DNA from 3 places in the Pseudomonas sp. LB3P31 genome. Region 2 is predicted to be linked to each of the others. Evidence: riboswitches for the same ligand, from Rfam matches in the RefSeq annotation. Region 2 holds a riboswitch; each other region holds the start of a gene.
What was found. Region 2 has a riboswitch for cobalamin ahead of ACYZTK_RS02820 (CbtB domain-containing protein). Riboswitches for the same ligand answer to the same signal wherever they lie in the genome.

Region 1 (7,449 bases), 980 kb from region 2:
CCGGCCTGCCCATGGCCTTTTCGTCTTTGTTAAGGAACCCGGTCAGCACATCAATCGGCTGACCGGTCGGTTTGCCGGCGCTGAATGGCACAAAAATCACCTTGTAGCCACTGTGCGGTTTGCGGTTCCACGAGCCGTGCTGGCCAATGAACACGCCTTCCTTGAATTGCGCAGGCAAGGTGTTGCCTTCGGCGAATGTCAGGCCGAGCGAGGCGGTGTGCGGGCCTACTGCGTAGTCCGGGGCGATGGCCTTGGCGACCAGGTCGGGGTTTTGCGGCTCGACGCGCACGTCCACATGTTGGCCGTAGTAACTGAACGGCCAGCCATAGAAGGCGCCGTCCTTGACCGAGGTGATGTAGTCCGGCACCAGGTCGCTGCCGATTTCGTCACGCTCGTTGACCGCGGTCCACAGCGCACCGCTCTGGGGTTCCCAGGCCATGCCGTTGGGGTTGCGCAGGCCGGAGGCGAAGATTCGGTGATTGCCGGTGGCGCGGTCCACTTCCCAGATCGCCGCGCGGCCTTCTTCCTTGTCCATGCCGTTTTCTGCGACGTTACTGTTCGAGCCGACAGTGACGTACAGCTTGCTGCCGTCTTTGCTGGCGATAACGTTCTTGGTCCAGTGGTGATTCAGCGTGCCGCCTGGCAGGTCGACTACCTTGATCGGTTGCGACTTGATCGATGTATCGCCGGTTTCATAATGGAAGCGCAGCAGTCGATCGGTGTCGGCGACGTACAGATCATTGCCCACCAGGGTCATGCCAAACGGCGAATTGAGATTTTCCAGGAACACCGTGCGGGTTTCGGCGATACCGTCGTGATCTTTATCGCGCAGCAGAGTGATGCGGTTCGGGCTGGGGACGCCGGCGCCGGCGCGGCCCATGACTTTCTTCATGACCCAGCCCTTGATGCCTTTGCCGTCGTCGGGTTTGGGCGGGGCGTTGGTTTCGGCCACCAGCACGTCACCATTGGGCAGCACGTAAAGCCAGCGCGGGTGATCGAGGCCTTCGGCAAACGCAGCCACCTGGGTTCCAGTGGCGGCAGTCGGTTTGGCGCCGTCCGGCCAGCCGATTGCCGGGGCGATGTTCACCGTCGGCATCAGGGTCTTGTTCGGTTCTGGCAGTTTGGGTGACGGACCGGTGCCGTCGGAGACTTGCAGGCTGGAAGTTTCACCGCAGGCGGCGAGTCCTCCGGCTAACGCGACAACGAAAACGAGTTGGGACTTGCGCATGCTGACCTTCCCTATGAATGCAGTGACCTGTTCAGTAGAGAAGCGCAAATGCGCGATGGTTCAACGGTGCGACAGCAAATCAGCCGTTGAAGCCGCTCTTTAATTGACGCTCCACCCCCAACCCTCTAACCTTCGCGGCTTGTTTCAGGTGCCCTGTGACGTTGTCGACAGGGTGAAACAGGGAAGCCGGTGAGTGATCATCTCCATGGAGGACCGATCACGATCCCGGCGCTGCCCCCGCAACGGTAAATGAGTGAAGACTGCGCCGAGTGCCACTGTGTCGAGCGATCGATATGGGAAGGCGCGCAGTCCGGCCTGCAGCCGCTCATGAGCCCGGAGACCGGCCTGATCCATCCAGCGGCATCACGGTGGGCGATGCCAGGCTTCTTGCCGTCTATTCTTGTGCCTGCCCGCCGTTATCCAGCCCCAACGGAGAGCTTCCCCATGTCTGATACCCCCGAGCGTGACGAACGCCACCTGGCGCGCATGTTGCGCAAAAAAGCCGTGATCGACGAACGCATCGCCAACTCCCCGAATGAATGCGGCTTGCTGCTGGTGCTTACCGGTAATGGCAAGGGCAAAAGCAGCTCGGCGTTCGGCATGCTCGCGCGGTCCATGGGCCATGGCATGCAGTGCGGCGTGGTGCAGTTCATCAAGGGGCGTAACAGCACCGGAGAAGAACTGTTCTTCAGGCGCTTTCCGGAGCAGGTGCGGTTCCACGTCATGGGCGAGGGCTTCACCTGGGAAACCCAGGACCGCCAGCGTGATATCGCCGCCGCCGAGGCCGCCTGGGCGGTGTCCCGCGAGTTGCTGCGCGACCCGTCGATCGGCCTGGTGGTGCTCGATGAGTTGAACATCGCCCTCAAGCACGGCTATCTCGATCTCGATCAGGTGCTCAGTGATCTGCAGGCCCGCCCGCCGATGCAGCACGTGGTGGTGACTGGCCGCGGAGCCAAGCCGGAGATGATTGAACTGGCCGATACCGTGACTGAAATGGGCGTGGTCAAACACGCGTTCCAGGCCGGGATCAAGGCGCAAAAAGGCGTTGAGTTGTGAGTCAGCCTCGGCATTGCCCGGCGGTACTGATTGCCGCGCCGGCCTCCGGTCAGGGCAAGACCACCGTGACCGCTGCGCTGGCCCGGTTGCATCGCAACCAGGGGCGCAAGGTGCGCGTATTCAAGTGCGGCCCGGACTTTCTCGACCCGATGATTCTCGAGCGCGCCAGTGGTGCGCCGGTCTATCAACTGGATATGTGGATGGTCGGCGAGCAGGACAGTCGTCGGCTGCTGTGGGAAGCCGCCGGCGAGGCGGACCTGATCCTGATTGAAGGGGTGATGGGGCTGTTCGACGGCACACCATCAAGTGCCGACCTGGCGCGGCATTTCGGCGTGCCGGTGCTGGCGGTGATCGACGGCACTGCCATGGCGCAGACCTTTGGCGCCCTGGCCCTGGGACTGGCGCGTTATCAGCCGGACTTGCCATTTGCCGGCGTGCTGGCCAACCGCGTAGGCACCTTGCGCCATGCGCAGCTGCTGGAAGGCAGCCTGACTGAAGGCTTGCGCTGGTACGGCGCACTGTCCCGGGAAACCGGGATCGAGCTGCCAAGTCGCCATCTCGGCCTGGTGCAAGCCAGTGAATTGAACGACCTCAACCTGCGCCTGGATGCAGCGGCGAATGCCCTTGGCAGCAGCTGTGAAGTGGCGCTGCCACCGGCAGTGGAGTTTGCCGCCCCAGATGTAATCGTCGCCGAACCCTTGCTGGCCGGCGTGCGCATCGCCGTGGCCCACGATGAGGCCTTCGCATTTACCTACGGCGCGAGCCTGGATCTGTTGCGGGCCATGGGCGCCGAATTGCGCTTCTTCTCGCCGATCCGTGATGCCGGCTTGCCCGAGGCCGACAGCCTTTACCTGCCCGGCGGTTATCCTGAGTTGCACCATGTGGCGCTGTCGCGCAATACCTCGATGCTCACGGCGATCCGCGCGCACCATGCGGCGGGCAAGCCATTGCTGGCGGAGTGCGGCGGGATGCTTTACCTGCTGGATTCGTTGACTGACGTCGAGGGTACGCGTGCTGAAATGGTAGGTTTGCTGGCAGGCGATGCGGTGATGCAGAAGCGCCTGGCTGCGCTGGCCTTGCAGGCGGTCGAGCTGCCCGAGGGGTCGTTGCGCGGGCATACCTATCACCACTCGCTGACCAGCACCGAACTTGAGCCGATCGCCCGGGGGTTGAGCCCGAACGGCGGACGTGGGGCGGAGGCGGTTTATCGTGAGGGGCGGATGACGGCTTCTTATGTGCACTTTTATTTTCCGTCGAATCCGGTGGCGGTGGCTGCGCTTTTTGCGCCTGACCCTGCGACCGTTATCGCGAGCAGGCTCACTCCTACAGTGGACGATGTAAAACCTGAAGAAATGCGATCCCCTGTAGGAGCGAGCCTGCTCGCGAAGAGTCCATGACTGACAACAAATTTTCCCAAGCCGAACGCGCTGCGGTCTACCGCGCCATCGCCGAGCGCCGCGACATGCGCCACTTCAGCGGTGGCACGGTCGAGCCCGAATTATTGCAGCGTCTGCTCGAAGCCGCGCACCAGGCGCCCAGTGTCGGCCTGATGCAACCCTGGCGCTTCATCCGCATCAGCGATCGCGCCTTGCGCAAGCAGATCCAGGCCCTGGTCGAAGAAGAACGCATTCGCACCGCCGAAGCCCTGGGCGAGCGCACCGATGAATTCATGAAGCTCAAGGTCGAAGGCATCAACGACTGTGCCGAAGTGCTGGTCGCCGCGCTGATGGATGATCGCGAGCGCCACATCTTCGGCCGTCGCACCTTGCCGGAAATGGACCTCGCCTCGTTGTCCTGCGCGATCCAGAATCTGTGGCTGGCGTCACGCGCCGAAGGGCTGGGCATGGGCTGGGTCTCGCTGTTCGAACCGCAGGCCCTGGCCGCTCTGCTGCAGATGCCGCCTGGCGCCAAACCGATGGCCGTGCTGTGCCTGGGCCCGGTGCAAGAATTTTATCCAGCGCCGATGCTGGTCCTCGAAGGCTGGGCGCAGGCGCGGCCGCTGGGTGAATTGCTGTATGAAAATGTCTGGGGAGTGAGTCAATGAGTGTGGCGTTGTTGAGTGTCGCCGCAGTGGCGCTGGATGCGCTGCTGGGTGAACCCAAACGCTGGCATCCGCTGGTGGCGTTCGGCCGATTTGCCGAGCGCATCGAGCAACGGTTTAACAGCGCTGGACGGGGCTGGCGCAGCCACGGCGTGACCGCCTGGGTGATCGCCGTGTTGCCCTTGACCTTGCTGGCCACGGCGTTTTCCTGGGCGCCGTATGTGGGCTGGATCGTCGAGATTCTCGCGCTGTATTGCGCCCTCGGAATGCGCAGCCTCGGCGAACACGTCGAGCCGGTAGCCAGGGCGCTGCGCAGCGATGACCTGGACGAGGCACGCACCCGCGTCGGTTACCTGGTCAGCCGCCAGACCAGCGAACTGGATAAGACCGAAGTCGCCCGCGCCGCCACCGAATCGGTCCTGGAGAACGGCAGCGACGCGGTGTTCGCCGCGCTGTTCTGGTTTGTTGTCGCCGGCGCCCCGGGCGTGGTGCTCTACCGGTTGAGCAACACCCTGGATGCCATGTGGGGTTATCGCAACGAACGCTTCGAGCGCTTCGGCTGGGCTGCGGCGAAGATCGACGATGTGCTCAACTACATTCCTGCACGGCTGGTGGCATTGACCTATGCCGTGCTCGGCAAAACCCGCCTGGCGCTCAAATGCTGGCGCACCCAGGGCCCGACCTGGGACAGCCCGAATGCCGGTCCGGTGATGGCCGCAGGCGCCGGCGCACTGGGCGTCGAGCTGGGTGGGGCGGCGATCTACCACGGTGAGCTGCACCAGCGTCCGCAGCTGGGCGAGGGTGTTCCTGCGGATGCGGACTCCATCGACCGTGGCTGGCAATTGGTCCAGCGCGGGGTATGGTTGTGGCTGCTGATCATCTGCGTGGGGGCGGAATTTTATGCTTGAACACGGCGGTCGTTTGCGCAAGGCGGCACTCGAATATGGCATCGCCGAGACCGACTGGCTCGACCTGTCCAGTGGCCTGGCGCCGTGGCCGTTCCCGATCCCGGAGATCCCGCTGAGCGCCTGGGCGCGACTGCCGGAAACCGATGACGGCCTGGAGCAGGCGGCTTGCGATTATTACGGGGCGACTCAGGTGCTGCCGGTGGCCGGTTCGCAAATGGCGATCCAGTTGCTGCCGCGCTTGCGCCGCGCCGGTAAGGTCGGTGTGCTGTCACCCTGTTATGCCGAACACGCTGAAGCGTGGCGCCGCAGCGGTTATATCGTGCGCGAAGTGCTGGAGCAGGAAGTTGATTTCTTTATCGACAATCTGGACGTGCTGGTGGTGGTCAACCCGAACAACCCCACAGGCCTGAGCCTGAGCCCCAATCGCCTGCTCGACTGGCACTCGCGGCTGGCCCAGCGCGGTGGCTGGCTGGTAGTGGACGAGGCGTTCATGGACAACACCCCGCAGTTGAGCGTGGCGTCCTATGCCCATCAGGTCGGCTTGATCGTGCTACGTTCGTTCGGCAAGTTCTTTGGCCTGGCCGGCGTGCGGCTGGGGTTTGTGCTGGCCGAACGCAAGTTGCTCAAATTGCTCGCCGAACAGGTCGGGCCTTGGGCCGTGAGTGGGCCGACCCGAGTGCTGGGCCAGGCCTGCCTGCTGGATACCCAGGGGCACATTCGCCAGCGCTTGCGTACCGCAGCGGCCAGCGAGCGCCTGGCGTTGCTGCTGGCGCAATATGGTTTTCAGCCCCAGGGCGGGTGCGCATTGTTCCAGTGGTTGACGACCGATCGCGCCGAAACGCTGCATCAGTTCATGGCCCGCCGCGGCATCCTGTTGCGCCTGTTTATCCACAATAGCAGCCTGCGCTTTGGGCTGCCCGCCGAGGAAGCGGACTGGACGCGTCTTGAGTTGGCGCTTGAAGCCTTCGTAGGGGAAACACGATGACTACGTTGATGGTGCAGGGCACGACCTCTGACGCCGGTAAAAGCACGCTGGTGACGGCGCTGTGTCGGTGGGCGGTGCGCCAGGGCGTCAGCGTCGTGCCGTTCAAGCCGCAGAACATGGCGCTCAACAGTGCGGTCACCGCCGACGGTGGCGAGATTGGCCGTGCGCAGGCGGTGCAGGCCCAGGCCGCCAATCTCGAACCGCATACCGACATGAATCCGGTGCTGCTCAAGCCCAACAGCGACACTGGAGCCCAAGTGATTATCCATGGGCGCGCGGTAACGACCATGAACGCGGTCGCTTATCACGACTACAAGGCAATCGCGATGCAAGCGGTGCTCGCCTCCCATGAGCGCTTGAGTGCAGCGTATCCACTGGTGATGGTCGAAGGCGCGGGCTCGCCTGCCGAGATCAACCTGCGCGCCGGCGACATCGCCAACATGGGCTTTGCCGAAGCTGTCGACTGCCCGGTGGTGCTGATCGCCGACATCAATCGTGGTGGGGTTTTCGCGCATCTGGTCGGGACCCTGGAGTTGCTGTCGGCGAGCGAGCAGGCGCGGGTCAAGGGTTTCATCATCAACCGTTTTCGCGGCGACATTGCCTTGCTGCAGCCGGGCCTGGACTGGTTGGAAGAACGCACCGGCAAGCCGGTCATCGGCGTGCTGCCCTACGTGATGGACCTGCACCTGGAGGCCGAGGACGGCATCGATCAGCGCCAGACAGACAAGGCGCAGCAGGTGCTCAAGGTGCTGGTGCCGGTGCTGCCGCGCATCAGCAACCACACCGATTTCGATCCGCTGCGCCTGCACCCGCAGGTGGACCTGCAGTTCATCGGCCCGGGCCGGGCGATTCCCCCGGCCGACCTGATCATCCTGCCCGGCTCGAAAAGCGTGCGCAGCGATCTCGAGTACTTGCGCGCCAATGGCTGGGACACTGCGATTGCCCGTCATCTGCGTTATGGCGGCAAGCTGCTGGGGATTTGTGGCGGCCTGCAAATGCTGGGTGAGCAGTTGCACGATCCCCTGGGTCTGGAAGGGGCGCCGGGCTCCAGTGAAGGTTTGGGTTTACTGGAATTTGAAACGCGACTTGAAGAGGAGAAACAACTGCGCAACGTACGTGGCCGCCTGGTGCTCGAAGATGCAGAGGTCAGTGGTTACGAGATCCATGCCGGGGTGACTACCGGAGCGGCGCTGGAGCGGGCGGCGGTGTGGCTGGACGATGGTCGCTGCGA
Region 2 (7,449 bases):
AGCCTGTGGCATGACTACCGTGACAAGCGCAATGAGTACGAGGCGTTGCGCCGTGGCAGCTACGCCGACGCGCCGGCACCAAGCTGGTCCACTTTATGGGCGGGAAACGACAACGCGCTGCTGAGCATTTTCCGCCATTTCGACAGCGCCTCGGTCAACAAGGGTTTGATTGGCGAAGTGCCGCAAACTCTGTGGCTGTTTGACTATCCACTGCTGGAGCGCACCTATTACCAGCTGGCGGTCAACTTCGACGTGTACGGCAACGTCTCGCACCAGGCCCAGACCCGCCTGTATTTCGACCTGATCCGCAACGGCGCCGAGCAGAACTTCCTGCGCCTGATGCCCGCCGACTCGCGGGATGATTACCTCGATGACTGGTACCAGAACAGCGGAAAAATCAAAATGTGGCTCGATTACGAAAGCATCGATGACGACAAGGAAACCGCGCTCAAACTCGATGCCAAAGACCCCAAGCGCGACTTTGCCCTGCAGTTGCTGGCCCGCTATGGCGATCTGAATGCCAGTCCCGATCCGATCAACCGGTGTGACGGTGCCTATTGTTCGCGCCCCAATATCGACCCCGACCTGCAAAGCGCTGAACAGGCCCTGAGCCGCCTGACTTCGCGCCCGGCAGCCGGGCTGAGAGTGATCGGCCAGTTGCCGGAAGCGACCGTGCTGCGGGTGCAAAGCGCCAGTGGTCATCGCGAGATCTATAGCCTGCTGCGCAATCGCGCTCACAGCAACGTCGCGTTTCTGCTCGGTGAATCCTTGCGGTATCAACCCGGGCTGGACACGCTGACCATTTTCCCCGGTGTGCTGAGCAGCTATCCAAACTTCATGTTCAACATTCCCGCCGATCAGGTGCCGGCCTTCGTCGACGCCATGGAAAACGCCAAGGATGCCAATCGCTTCGAGAAAATCGTCGAGCGCTGGGGCATCCGCCGCAGCCATCCGCAGTTCTGGGAGTACTTCCACGACCTGAGCCGCTATGTGCACGAGACCCAGCCGCAGGAGGAGGGCGTGCTGGATATGAACCGGTACGAGAATCTTTGATCGACCTTTGATGCAGGCTTGTGGTCCGATCTTTCAGGCACCACCAAATTCCCCTGTAGGAGTGAGCCTGCTCGCGATGGTGTGTCAGACGACACTTGCGCTGCTGACACACCATCGCGAGCAGGCTCACTCCTACAGGGTATCTTCGGTGGGTTGCGGATTGTGATCGGAGGCCCATCAATGTTGATTTCAGTACAGGCATTGCGCGCACTCGCGGCCTGGACGGTGGTCTGCCACCATTTCATGCAGATATTTTTCGACTTCCAGGCCCGTGGTCCGATCGGGCAGATGTTCATCGACAAGGGCGCGGTGGGCGTGGACATCTTTTTCGTGATCAGCGGCCTGGTGATCTTCCTCTCCACCGAAGGGAAATCCCTGCCACCCGCTCGATTTCTCCTGTATCGGCTGTTCCGCATTGTCCCGGCGTACTGGTTCTACACGGTGCTGATGGCGCTGCTGGTGGTATTCGCGCAACCGCTGCTGCCGGACCAGAGCGTCGACTGGTCGCACTTGCTCCTGTCTTTACTGTTCATCCCTACAGAAAATCCCGGCGGCTACGGCATCTATCCGACGCTCAACGTTGGCTGGACCCTCAACTACGAAATGCTCTTCTACGTGCTGTTTGCCTGGGCGCTGTTGTTTCGTCTGCAAGTGCGGCTGCTGGTGGTTGCGGCACTGTTGTTTGCGGTGTGCCAGGCCTGGACGGGTTATGGCTGGATCAGCCAGTTCTATCGTTCAGACATTGTCTATGAGTTCCTGCTGGGCATCGCCATCGGCATGCTCTACCGCCGCGGCTGGATCCGCCCAGGCCTGTGGCTGCCGCTGGTGGGCATCATCGGCGCCTTGCTGGTGATCTATCACTCGGCACCGCAGCCGCGCTTTTTGGTCTGGGGCCTGCCTAGCGCAGTGCTGGTCATGGCCTGCATGGCACTGGAGCGTTTTTTCCAGAACAATCGCACGCTCAAGCTGTTGGGCGACTGTTCCTACTCTGTTTACCTGATGCACGTGCTGGTGCTGTCAGCCGGCGGTTTTATCGCGCAGCGCTACGGCGTAAACCCGTACCTGATGTTTGTCCTGTGTGCGCTGGCCATAGGCGTGGGCTCCTGGGCGAGTTACCAATGGGTGGAAAAGTCCAGTTATCGCTGGCTTAAACAGCGCGTTGATGGCGAAACCGCGCCTGAATCGGCGCCGGCTCTTTCCCGACCGAAATACTAGGACTTTGTCCCGCGCGTTGATTGGCGTAAACTGCGCCCAAGCCTGCGAGGAGTTTCCATGACCGCTATTACCATCACTGACGCCGCCCACGACTATCTGGCTGATCTGCTCTCCAAGCAGAACACCCCGGGCATCGGCATCCGCGTGTTTATCACCCAGCCCGGCACCCAATACGCCGAAACCTGCATTGCCTACTGCAAGCCGGGCGAAGAAAAGCCCGAAGACACCGCGCTGGGGCTGAAAAGCTTCACCGCCTACATCGATTCGTTCAGCGAAGCGTTCCTGGACGACGCGGTAGTCGACTACGCGACCGACCGCATGGGCGGCCAGCTGACCATCAAGGCGCCAAACGCCAAAGTGCCGATGGTCAATGCCGACAGCCCGGTAAACGAGCGTATCAACTACTACCTGCAGACCGAGATCAATCCAGGTCTGGCCAGCCACGGCGGCCAGGTCAGCCTGATCGATGTGGTCGACGACGGCATCGCCGTACTTAAGTTCGGCGGCGGTTGCCAGGGCTGCGGCCAGGCTGACGTAACCTTGCGCGAAGGCATCGAGCGTACCTTGCTCGAGCGCATTCCGGAGCTCAAGGGCGTGCGCGATGTGACTGACCATACGCAGAAAGAAAACGCCTACTACTGAGTAAGGTGTTCGCTGCGGAACAAAAAAACGGCACCCGTGAGTGCCGTTCTTTTATGGGTGAAGCTTGAAAGATCGCAGCCTTCGGCAGCTCCTACATGAGACCGCATTCCCCTGTAGGAGCTGCCGAAGGCTGCGATCTTTTGATCTTAGGGCCTATATAGATGCGCATGCCCAGCCCGATACAACGACGACTCACTGAACTGATCACTGCCCAACACCCGACCCACCAGAATCAGCGCCGTACGCCGAAAGCCCTTCGCTTCAACCTTCCCGGCAATATCAGCCAATGTCCCCACCACCCAATCCTGATCCGGCCAGGTCGCCCGGTGAATCACCGCAATCGGGCAATCCGCGCCGTAATGCGGCACCAGTTCAAGCACAATTTTCGAAAGATGATTGACCCCCAGATGGATCGCCATGGTCGCTCCATGCTGCGCCAGGCTGGCCAGTTCTTCGCCCGCCGGCATGGCAGTCTTGTCGGCATAACGGGTCAGGATCACGCTCTGGGACACATCCGGCAGTGTCAGTTCAGCGCCCAGCAGCGCGGCGCAGGCCGCCGTGGCCGTGACCCCAGGGATGATCTCAAACGCAATGCCCAGCTCGCGCAGGTAACGAATCTGCTCGCCGATGGCGCCATACAGGCTCGGATCCCCGGAATGCACCCGTGCCACATCCTGGCCATTGGCATGTGCAATCTTGATCAACTCGATGATCTGTTCCAGGTGCAGCTCGGCGCTGTTGACCACCAGCTCGGCCTGATGACCGTCCAGCACAGCAGCGGGCACCAGGGAGCCGGCATAGATGATTACCGCGCAGCTGCGAATCAGACGCTGGCCTTTGACGGTGATCAGTTCCGGGTCGCCGGGGCCTGCGCCAATGAAATAGACGGTCATCGTCGTGTCCTGTCAGAAAAAGGGCTTGGGCAGGCTTCAGATGAAGATTGCTCATGATCGAAGAGGGGATTATCGGGGATTTTAAACTGCGCAGGCTAACGCGAGGGTGGCCTGCGCGTATTTTTGTCGTGAAATCAACAGTTTCGCCGGCGTCTGGGTCAGCTGTTCGGCCAACGCAAGCGCCGCGCTTTCGGCGATGCCATAACAACCGGTGCGTTCGAAAGCGATGTCCGAGTGATGACTGAGTTGGCCATGGTAACCGGCCAGCTGCTCACTGCTGAAAAACTGCAGCGCCAGCCCCAGCTGCTCGGCCAGCTCGATCAGGCCAGGCTCTTCGCGCTTCAGGTCGATGCTGGCCAGCGCCTTGACCTGGTGCAGTTCGATCTGGTGCGCCTGGAGTGCCTGATCAAGCAATGCGCGTAGGGTGCCGACAGGGCAGCCGCGTTGGCAGCCCAGGCCAACGACCAGCGTCGGCGCCCTGTCGGCTTCTGTCATGCGTGGTATTGATCGGCATTTTTGCGGCGGAACAACCAGGCGCTGATCAGGCCCAGGGCCAGCCAGAACGCCACGTTGGTCAACTGCGAAGCGATTTTGAACTGGCTTTCCAGCGCCTCGGGCGCGAGCATCGAATGCACTTCCGGTTGCGGCGCGCCAATCACGTGCGGCACGGCGAGAATCGCCACGCCAAGGATTTTCATCAGCCAGTGACGGCTGAATACGATCAGCGCGATGCCGACCGCAGTTGACGCGGCGGTACCGATCCACCACACCTGCCGTTGGGCCAGATCAGCCGCTGCGGTGCCTGGCAATTCAGGCGGCAGGCCAAGGGTTGGCGCCAGCACGAAGGTCGCGTACCCGGCCAGGCCCCAGAGCAGGCCTTGGGAAGTTCTGGTGGGCGCGCGCAGGGTATAGAGACCCGCGAGCATCAGGGCGAAGCCGACGGCGACGACCAGATTGCCGCCAGTGGTCGACAGCACGCGCTGCCAGCCGTCTTCAGGCTCCCAGGCTTCGGCATCGTGGCTGTGGGCAGCGGCCGTTGCGTGTTCGTGGACTTGCACCGCGGCCGGCTCGGATTGTTCGTAGGTTTCCGCCTGCAGAATCAGCGGCGAGACCCAGAAACTTTGCAGCAGGGTCAGCAGCAGGGCGGCCACCAGCCCAGTGAAACCTGCGGTTTGCGCGATACGCTTGATCATCTGGGCAGGTCTCAGTGGCACGGGAACGCGGAGCTGTGTCGGGTATCGTGCGCGGCATTGTGCACCGCTTCGATATGCGAGAAGCCGGCGAAATACACCAGGCCTGCGCCGAGGATCGACGCCAGTACGGCGGCGCTCAGGCGTTGAGTCAGGGTCGTGGTGCTGCTGGCGGTACGGCTAGCGGTAGTACTGATGGTCGACATGGCGCTTCCCTCTGGTCTGTCAGCGGGGTGAATAGAGCGCATGGAAAACCCCTGCGAATCGGGCACGCAGAAGCTCAAACAGCGCCCGCCCACCGCGGGTTTGTTAGTGGGCGAACCTTGAGTTCGCCAGGTGTTGCGGGCCGGTCTCCGGGCTCACGAGGGGTGCAGGCTTGCGCCGTTACCTGCAAGAGTCGCCTTCCCATGCCGAACTGCTGGCACAGTGGATCTGACACTTCGCTCGCTTACCGTTGCGGGGGCAGCACCGGACTGACATGGGCTTGAGTAAAGCACATGAATCACCGGTTTCCCGTTTCACCCTGTGAAGGGCACCCGTAACAAGTTGCGTAGGAGAGCATGGGCGGGGGTTTGGCGTCAATTGGCAAGGGTTCTCAATTGGCGAACTGCTTCTGTAGGAGCTGCCGAAGGCTGCGATCTTTTGATCTTGTTTTTTCAGAGCCAGATCAAGAGATCGCAGCCTTCGGCAGCTCCTACAGGGAGCGGCGCGACGCAGGAGCATTGACCCGCCCCAAGACCATGCGTAGCCTTGCGCTTTCGAGGTTCTTCGGCGTTGGCCGAAGCTAAGAAGGGAACGCGGTCAATGCCGCGGCTGCCCCCGCAACTGTGAACGGTGATGTTCGCTGCCACGCCACTGCAAACCCTGCGTCTATCGAGGGTGAGCGGGAAGGCGCAGTGAATGCCAGGCCCTGGGCCTCGCACGCCGTCAGCCAGGAGACCTGCCTCGACACAGATTCTCACTACAACCGGGCGGGGTGATCCGGTGGCGAACTCTCCCGCGCGCGCCTGTCGCAGCGATTGTCGTCCCGTATGCCCGCCACCTTGCCAAAGGGCATCCGATGAAAACACTGGCCAAACTCCCCGTCACCATCGTTACCGGCTTCCTCGGCTCGGGCAAGACCACCTTGCTGCGGCACATGCTCGACAACGCCCAGGGCCGCCGTATCGCGGTCATCGTCAACGAATTTGGCGAGCTGGGTATCGACGGCGAGATCCTCAAGCAGTGCTCCATCGGTTGCACTGAAGAAGAGGCCAACGGCCGCGTCTACGAACTGGCCAACGGTTGCCTGTGCTGCACCGTCCAGGAAGAATTCTTCCCGGTGATGCGCGAACTGGTGGCCCGTCGCGGCGACCTCGACCACATCCTGATCGAAACCTCCGGCCTGGCCCTGCCAAAGCCCCTGGTCCAAGCCTTCCAGTGGCCGGAAATCCGCAGCGCCTGCACGGTAGATGCGGTGATCACCGTGGTCGACAGCCCGGCGGTCGCGGCGGGCACTTTCGCCGCGTTCCCGGACCAGGTCGACGCCCAGCGCAAGCTTGATCCGAACCTGGATCACGAATCGCCACTGCACGAACTGTTCGCTGACCAATTGGCCAGCGCCGACCTGGTCATCCTCAACAAGTCCGACCTGATCAGCCCGGAAGACCTGGCCCGGGTGCGCCTGGAAGTCGCCGAGGAATTGCCACCGGCGGTCAAGGTCATCGAAGCCAGCAGTGGTCGCGTGCCACTGGACGTGTTGATCGGCCTCGGTGCCGGTTCCGAGGAGCACATTGACGGTCGCCACAGTCATCATGATCACCACCACGAAGGTGAAGACGATCACGATCATGATGCCTTCGATTCGATTTCCATCGAACTGCCGCAAGCCGACGAAAGCCTGCTGCTGGACGCATTGACCCAACTGGTCGTCAAGCACGGCATCCTGCGCGTCAAAGGCTTTGCGGCGATCCCGAACAAGCCGATGCGCCTGCTGATCCAGGGCGTGGGCACACGTTTCGACAAGCACTTCGACCGCCAGTGGGGCGCCGACGAAGCGCGCACCACGCGCCTGGTGCTGATCGGCCAGGAACTGGACGCCGTGCAACTTGAAGCGCAGCTGCGCGCCGCGCTCAGCGTGTAAGCCATGCACCTGCTCAGGACCCAGCCCGGCGGATTCGTCTCGGATGACAACATTGCCGACCTTGGACAGACCCCCGCCGAACTGGTGATCCTGTGCAGCGGCGATTCGAGCCTGGCGCTGCTTGCCGAGGCCGCACAGCAACTGCCCGACGATTACCCGAGCGTGCGCCTGGCCAACCCGATGCAGGTGCAGAACCACGCTTCGGTCGACCTTTACGTCGACGAGGTGCTGCGCCACGCCAAGGTGATCCTGATCTCTCTGCACGGCGGCATCGGCTATTGGCGCTATGGCGTCGAGCGCCTGGTGCAATTGTCCGAGCGCGGCGTGCAACTGA
Region 3 (7,449 bases), 860 kb from region 2:
CCTGCTCGCGATTGGTTGTCACTCCAACCCATCCGCATGCACAAAGCACAACTTATTGCCCTCCGGATCCCGGCAGTACGCGCCGAAATAATCCGGCGAGTAATGCGCGCGTATCCCGGGGGCGCCCTCATCTGTCGCTCCCCCGGCAATCGCCGCAGACCAGGCGGCCTGCACCTGATCGCGCGAGCGACAGGCAAAGCTGACCTGGGTGCCATTGCCCCAGTTGGCAGGTAACCCGTTGTAGGGCAGCTGGATGAAAAACTGTGGCCAGCTCTTGCCCGGATACTGCCAGCCCGAACCGGGCGGGCCGCCGTCGTTTTCGTCGGGCATGCGCTCCAGGCCCAGGGGTTGCAGGACTGCGTCGTAGAAGGTGGTCATGGCGACGAGATCGCGGGCGCCGATGATGATGTGGCTGAACATGGGGGCTCCTGGGATGGGCTGTTTTTGGGGATCGCGTTCAGTGTGATTAGCTTAGAGGCAAGATCAAAAGATCGCAGCCTCGTTGCACTCGTCAGCTCCTACGGGGGGACGGGACACGTTGCGGTCGCCGCTGCCGGCGATTTTGAGTGGGGGCGCGATCACACAGATTCCCCAAGTACCACCTGATCGACTACCATGCCGCCGCCGGTTTCCACATGGGATTAATAGGGAATCCGTGATGCTCTCGCAGCATCAAACGGAACTGCCCCCGCAACTGTAGGTGCTGAGCCTGCTCCACGACTGCCACTGGGATTTTTCCCGGGAAGGCCGGAGCCAGGTGATGACGCGCCAGTCAGGAGACCTGCCGGCCAAGCAAATTACTAACCGGCGGGGTGTCCGGGGAGGACATCCTTGCCGCGCGCGTCACCTTGGTGACAGGCCTTGCACTGCCCCGGCGGCAGCGTTCGATGATGTGTTTCCAGACCCTGCTACGTGTACGGTTGTTTCTGGAGATCGCCTCATGCTGCTGCCTCGCTTCGCTGCCCTCATCACTGGCCTCGGCCTGTGCGCCCTCGCCCAGGCGACACCGACCCCATATCCCCTGACGGTAGAAAACTGCGGCAGCACGCTGACCTTCCAGCATGCCCCTGCCCGGGCCGTGACCATCGGCCAGGCCGGCACGGAAATGCTCTACGCCATGGGCCTGAGCGACCGGCTGGTGGGAACTTCGCTATGGTTCAACGATGTGCTGGGCCGCTACCAGAGCGAGAACGACCGGATCGAACGCCTGGCCGACAACGAGCCGAGTTTTGAAGCGGTCATTGGCAAGCGCCCTGAGCTGGTGGCCGTCGAGCTGGAGTGGATGGTCGGCCCGCAAGGTGCGGTCGGCACCCGCGAGCAGTTTGATGAGCTGAATATTCCGACCTATCTGATGCCTTCCGACTGCGAAGCCAAGGACAATCTGGTCGGGGCCGACGGCACCCGCCTGGAAGCGTTCCGCATCGACAGCCTGTACAAGAGCGTCCACCAGCTGGCAGAAATCTTCGATGTGCAGGAGCGTGGCCAGCAGTTGACGGCCGAGCTGAAGGCGAGCCTGGCGAAGTCGATTGCCTTGGTCCAGTACAAGGACCTCAAGCACACCAGCGCGCTGTTCTGGTTCTCCAGCGCCAGCCTCGATATCGACCCCTACGTCGCCGGCCACAAGGGCATTCCCGACTTCATGCTCAACACCCTGGGCGTGCGCAACGTGGTGCAGTCCGATGAAGAATGGCCAACGGTGGGCTGGGAAACCATCGCCAAGGCCAACCCGACATTCCTGGTGATTGCCCGCATGGACCGTCGCCGGTTTCCCGCCGACGATCATGAAAAGAAACTGGCGTTCCTGCGCAGCGATCCGGTGACCCGCAACATGGACGCGGTGAAAAACAACCGCATCATCATCCTCGACGCGATGGCGATGCAGGCCAGCCTGCGGATGTTCGATGGCCTGGAAACCCTGGCCACCGCGATCAATGGCTACGACCTGCCAAAATGACCAGGTCGCTGATTCGCACGCTGTTGGCCTTCATGACCTTGCTCTTGGCAGTGGTCGCCGGCGTGGCCATTGGTGAAACGCCGATCGAGCCGGGCGTGGTGTTCAAGGTATTGGCCAACAAATTGTGGGCGGCCGGTCATGTGCTCGACCCGATCGACGAGGGCATCGTCTGGAACTACCGTCTGACCCGGGCGCTGGTGGCCGCGGCGTGTGGTGCGGGGCTGGCAACCTGCGGGGTGATCCTGCAGTCGCTGCTGCGCAATCCATTGGCAGACCCCTACTTGCTGGGCATTTCTGCCGGGGCATCCACGGGTGCGGTGCTGGTGGCGCTGCTGGGTGTGGGCGCCGGGGCGATTTCATTGTCCGTCGGGGCCTTTGCCGGAGCCGTCGCGGCCTTTGTCCTGGTGATTCTGCTGGCGCGGGTCAGCGGTTCGTCCAGTGGCACCGGGCAGATCATTCTGGCGGGCATTGCCGGCTCGCAGCTGTTCAACGCGCTTACGGCATTTCTGATCACTAAATCCGCCAGTTCCGAACAGGCGCGCGGCATCCTGTTCTGGTTGCTGGGCAACCTCAGCGGGGTGCGCTGGCCGTCAGTGTGGTTGTCGGTGCCCGTGGCCCTGTTCGGCCTCGCGGTGTGCCTGTGGCACCGGCGGGCGCTGGACGCTTTCACCTTCGGGGTCGACTCTGCGGCGTCCCTCGGCATTCCGGTGCGGCGGGTCCAGATAGTGCTGGTGGGCTGCGCAGCGCTGGTGACCGCGGTGATGGTGTCGATCGTCGGCTCCATCGGCTTTGTCGGGCTGGTGATTCCCCATGCCGTGCGCCTGTTGCTCGGCACCCGCCATGCGCGACTGCTGCCTGCCAGTGCACTGGGTGGCGCGCTGTTCCTGATTGCGGCTGATGTGTTGTCGCGCACGTTGATCAAGGGCCAGGTGATTCCGGTCGGGGTGATCACCGCATTGGTGGGCGCGCCGGTGTTTGCGTTGATCCTGGTCGGGCGGAGGAATGCGCGATGACGCCTGACGAGGTTGTACTGAGCTGTGCTGGGCTGGGCTTCAACGTGCGCGAGGCGCAGCTGCTGCATGAGGTCGATTTGCAGATTCACCGCGGGGAAACCCTGGGCATCGTCGGGCCGAACGGGTCTGGCAAATCCACTTTGCTGAAGTTGCTTGCCGGGGTGCGCGAGCCTTCCAGGGGCGAGGTGTTGCTGGGTGAGGCGCGCCTCAAGGAGCTGCCGCGCCGAACGATCGCGCAAACCCTGGCGGTGGTCGAACAGCAGGCCGATACCGACGACGCGATCAGCGTGCTGGACGCTGTTTCATTGGGCCGCACGCCCTGGCTGTCAGCGTTGCGCCCGTGGTCGCGGGAGGACGCGCAGATCGTCCGGCAGGCGCTGGTGGACGTCGACGCGGCGCACTTGAAAACCCGCACCTGGCGCGGCCTCTCCGGGGGTGAGCGCCAGCGCGTGCACATCGCCCGGGCGCTCGCCCAGCGACCGCAAATCCTGCTGCTGGATGAGCCCACCAATCACCTCGACATTCAGCATCAGCTGTCTATCTTGCAGGTGGTGCAAGCGCTGCCGGTGACGACGGTGATTGCCCTGCACGACCTCAACCAGGCCCTCACCTGCGATCGCCTCGTCGTGTTGGAACGGGGTCGGCTGGTAGCGCTGGGCGAGCCGCTGGAGGTGCTCACTCCCAAGCGCCTGCAGGACACCTTCGGCGTGCAGGCGCATTACCTGGTCGACCCGTTCGATGGCGCGCAGATCCTGCGGTTTCGCGGTTGAACTGCAGCCATCAGGTTCCACTTTTGACCTTGGTCCAGACCCGGGTGCGGATGCGCTCGGTCTTCAGTGGCAGCGGTTGTCCGGGGAACAACGTGGCCAGGGTCGCGGCCGACGGATAGGCGCCAGGGTTGTTGCGCAGCACCTCATCGACCAGCGGCGTCGCGCTCTTGTTGGCGTTGGGGTAGCCCAGGTAGTTCGAGCTTTTGGCAATCACCTCGGGACGCAGCATGTAGTTGATGAAACGCATACCCTGGGGCAAGTGAGGCGCATCCTTGAGCAGCACCAGGTTCTCCACCCACACCGACGAACCCTCTTTGGGAATGCGATAGACCAACTGGCGCCCGTTGCCCGCCTTTGCCACCGCCACCTGGGCGTCATGCACCCCGCCAGACCAGGCGACCACCGCGCAGATATTGCCGTTGGCCAGGTCGGTGATGAACTTTGAAGAGTCGAAGTAGGTGATGTACGGGCGGATCTTCAGCAACAGCGCCTCGGCCTTGCGATAGTCTTCCGGGTTCTGGCTGTCAGGCGGCAAGCCCAGGTAGTGCAAGGCGATGGGGATGATCTCGCCCGGGGAGTCGAGCATCGCCACGCCGCACTGGGCCAGCTTGGCGATGTTTTCTTCCTTGAAGATCAGGTCCCAGGAATCCACCGGGGCGTCCGCGCCCAGCACTTTTTTGATCTGTTCCACGTCATAGCCGATGCCGGTGGTGCCCCACAGGTACGGGATCGCGTACCGATTGCCCGGGTCGTTGATCGCCACCTTGGCGAGGATTTCGGGGTCCAGATTGGCGCGGTTGCTCAACTGGCTGGTGTCCAGCTCCTGCAGCACCCCGGCCTTGATCAGATTGGGCAATACGTCCGCCGTGACCACCACCACGTCGTAGCCGGTCCGCCCGACCATCAGCTTGCTCTGCATGACTTCGGAGCTGTCAAAGGTATCGAGCACCATGGAGATGCCGCTGTCCTTCTGGAATTCCTTGGGCGCGTCGGGAGCGATGAAGTCGTACCAGTTGTAGAGATTCACGCTCGGGGCATCGGCCCAGCTCGTACCCAGGTTCGAACCGCAGAGCAGAACCAGGCCAACGTGCAGCAATCGCTTGAAATTCATGAGGTGCTCCTGGCTGATCTGTCCTCGAAAAAACACATCAGCAGCTGTCATTGTTTTTATCGTTGAGCTTCGAATCCGCTGTCTAGGGGATCAACCATTCGCGACGACCGTCCGGGTGTTCGAGCAGCTCGCCTGGCAGGCCAAAACGCTTTTCCGTGTGGTAGTCGTACAGCGCGCGGGCCGCAGCAATTCGCGCCATGTCCAGCTCCACCACCTGGCGGCATTCCTGCGCGCCGGCTTCCAGCAGGCGCTGGCCGAAGGGGTCGACCACGGTGCTGCCACCGGCATAGGTTTCGCCATCGCCCTCACCCACCCGGTTGACCATGACCGCAAACACCTGGTTTTCCTGAGCCCTGGCTGCCACCGCAGTGTGATGCACCGGACCGTACGGATGCATGTTGCCGTCGCTGATCAGGATCAGCTGCGCGCCCAGTTCAGCCAGGGCCCGGGCGCTTTCCGGGAACTCGATGTCGTAGCAGATCAGCAGCCCCACGCGCACGCCGCGCCATTGCACCGTGGCGTAGCGGTCACCCGGCAGCACCAGGCCCGGCTCTGACACCCACAGGTGCGTCTTGCGATACCGCAACGCGATGCCTTGCGGGGTGATGAACAACAGGGTGTTGTAGAACTGCTCGCCATCGCGCTCGATCAGCCCCACGACCACCGCGATATCCTGCTCGCGGGCAGCCTGGCAGACCGCCTGGACGCTCGGCCCGGTCAGCGGCTCGGCCAGTGCGGCAATGTTGTCGCGATCGAGAAAGCCGGTGATCTGCGACTCGGGAAAGATCACGATATCGCTGTCGGGCGCACAGGCGGCAATCGCGTCCAGGGTGCGCTGCAGGTTGTGGGCGACATCGCCATCGCGACCCGCCAGCTGTATGAGTTCAAGCTTCATTGTCAGACCTTTGAGGTGAAGTACGTCCCGGCCAGGAAACGGATGACTTTTGCCTGAGGCCAGGCAAGTATGCGGATCGGCAAAAAAATTCCTATCACGCTGAGTGAGTAACCCCAGGGGGTAGACGATGGGCTTGACCCTTGTGCGGACAACTCTGGTCCAATGTAGGAGTGAGCCTGCTCGCGATTGCGGTGGGTCAGCTGACACAAATATTGGATGTGCCGGCCTCATCGCGAGCAGGCTCACTCCTACAGGGAATGTGCGATGGGCGCGGGAGTGGGATGTTTCCGAGACTGGTGTAGGAATTGTTTAGGCTAGCGTTGCTGGGTGACCGGGAAATTTCGGGTCTTGGCCAGCCGCTGGGTAGTTGGTTTAGAGTATTGGCGAGTAGTGTTTACTGGGTGTTAGCGGATAAATGGTCGATTTGATCTGTCGTGAATCTGGAAGCCAGTAACGGCTTGTTTAATTGCCCTGCAGATTACTTCCTGAAAGCTACAGTGCATTGCGCCGTTGCCTACAAGTACGCCAGAATCCGCCGGCTTGTGCGGCCTGGGGTCGGTCGGTAACTTCAGTCGGGTCACTGATTCGCAGTGATCGGGTTTAGTCGCCCGGATAGTTCCCTACGGTTGCACCCCTGTCATCCAGTCAGGTATCTGCCTGCACTTGATGGTGGCTGTGCGCATGGCGTCTTCGGGCGCGCCGGGTTTGGGTACTTTACCGGTCGACTAACTTGCGCATAGCCGCCTCCCTTTCGTTTAGTCGCGAGATGGTAGCGGCCCACTAAGGGAAGTGCCCATGTTCAAAGTTACGCCAAATCCGCCAATCGCTGATCCGGCAGCACCATCCGAAGATCGCGATTTCGTTAATCCCCCTGATGCCAACGATCGCGTACCTACTACGGCCGACATAAAAGCCACGCCACACAAACTCTGCACCCTCTTCACCGTCAACCCCGACCTCGATACCGAAACCCTGCTGGCCTATGCATGCGAGTCGCTGGCGTCGGCCAATGTCATGGCCACTGATCTGGTGGATCACTTGGAGGGCCAATCGCGTAATGCGCTGTTGGGGATTGCGCAGGTCATCATGCTGGGGGAGTTGGTCGTGAATCGGGTGTTGGATCGGGTTGAGGCTGCGGATTAAAAATCAAAAGATCGCAGCCTGCGGCAGCTCCTACAGGGCTGCGATCTTTTGGTCTTGAACCACCTACGAATACAACCCCACCATCCACTTAACTCGCACCAACGCCACCTCAAGCGTTTCGATATCCACCGACCCCAACGCCAACCGAATCGCATGGGGCACATGCACCGATGTAGCAAACGGCTCCGCCGTCGATACAGCGATATTCTCCTCCATCAACGCCTTGGTGATCTGGTCCGCCCGGGCATCTTCGGCCAACGGCAGCCACAGAAAATACGATGACGGATGGCTCACGCAGCGCAACCCATCCAAAGCGCGCAGCGCGACAATCTGTCTGGCCTGCGCGTCCGCCCGCTTCTCGGCTTCCAGCTGCATCACCGTGCCATCGTCCAGCCATGCGCAGGCGATCGCGGTCATTACGCCCGGGGTGTTCCAGGTGGTAGACCTGATCGCTCGCTCAATGGCCGCCACCCTGTCGAGGGGCGCCGCGACGAAACCCACACGCAGCCCGGTGGCGATGCTCTTGGATAAACCGGACACGTACACAGTCCGCTCCGGCGCCA

Region 1: linked by a shared signal. The riboswitch ahead of cobO (cob(I)yrinic acid a,c-diamide adenosyltransferase) and the one ahead of ACYZTK_RS02820 (CbtB domain-containing protein) in region 2 are both predicted to bind cobalamin.
Region 3: linked by a shared signal. The riboswitch ahead of ACYZTK_RS25625 (ABC transporter substrate-binding protein) and the one ahead of ACYZTK_RS02820 (CbtB domain-containing protein) in region 2 are both predicted to bind cobalamin.

The regions. Positions count from the first base shown of each region.
Region 1 covers NZ_CM142710.1:1,634,935-1,642,383, reverse strand. The annotation lists gene ACYZTK_RS07355 (PQQ-dependent sugar dehydrogenase) at 1-1,228, opposite strand, end outside; cobalamin riboswitch at 1,358-1,591, shown strand; gene cobO (cob(I)yrinic acid a,c-diamide adenosyltransferase) at 1,673-2,284, shown strand; gene ACYZTK_RS07345 (cobyrinate a,c-diamide synthase) at 2,281-3,681, shown strand; gene bluB (5,6-dimethylbenzimidazole synthase) at 3,678-4,328, shown strand; gene cbiB (adenosylcobinamide-phosphate synthase CbiB) at 4,325-5,233, shown strand; gene cobD (threonine-phosphate decarboxylase CobD) at 5,226-6,218, shown strand; gene ACYZTK_RS07325 (cobyric acid synthase) at 6,215-7,449, shown strand, end outside.
Region 2 covers NZ_CM142710.1:652,993-660,441, reverse strand. The annotation lists gene ACYZTK_RS02850 (fatty acid cis/trans isomerase) at 1-1,053, shown strand, start outside; gene ACYZTK_RS02845 (acyltransferase family protein) at 1,234-2,268, shown strand; gene nfuA (Fe-S biogenesis protein NfuA) at 2,326-2,910, shown strand; gene cobM (precorrin-4 C(11)-methyltransferase) at 3,057-3,803, opposite strand; gene ACYZTK_RS02830 (cobalamin biosynthesis protein) at 3,885-4,298, opposite strand; gene ACYZTK_RS02825 (CbtA family protein) at 4,295-4,996, opposite strand; gene ACYZTK_RS02820 (CbtB domain-containing protein) at 5,008-5,199, opposite strand; cobalamin riboswitch at 5,321-5,548, opposite strand; cobalamin riboswitch at 5,738-5,955, shown strand; gene cobW (cobalamin biosynthesis protein CobW) at 6,054-7,115, shown strand; gene cobN (cobaltochelatase subunit CobN) at 7,119-7,449, shown strand, end outside.
Region 3 covers NZ_CM142710.1:5,627,077-5,634,525, reverse strand. The annotation lists gene ACYZTK_RS25630 (VOC family protein) at 19-420, opposite strand; cobalamin riboswitch at 609-803, shown strand; gene ACYZTK_RS25625 (ABC transporter substrate-binding protein) at 941-1,954, shown strand; gene ACYZTK_RS25620 (FecCD family ABC transporter permease) at 1,951-2,967, shown strand; gene ACYZTK_RS25615 (ABC transporter ATP-binding protein) at 2,964-3,737, shown strand; gene ACYZTK_RS25610 (polyamine ABC transporter substrate-binding protein) at 3,748-4,848, opposite strand; gene ACYZTK_RS25605 (carbon-nitrogen hydrolase family protein) at 4,931-5,743, opposite strand; gene ACYZTK_RS25600 (DUF6124 family protein) at 6,539-6,886, shown strand; gene ACYZTK_RS25595 (aminotransferase-like domain-containing protein) at 6,950-7,449, opposite strand, start outside.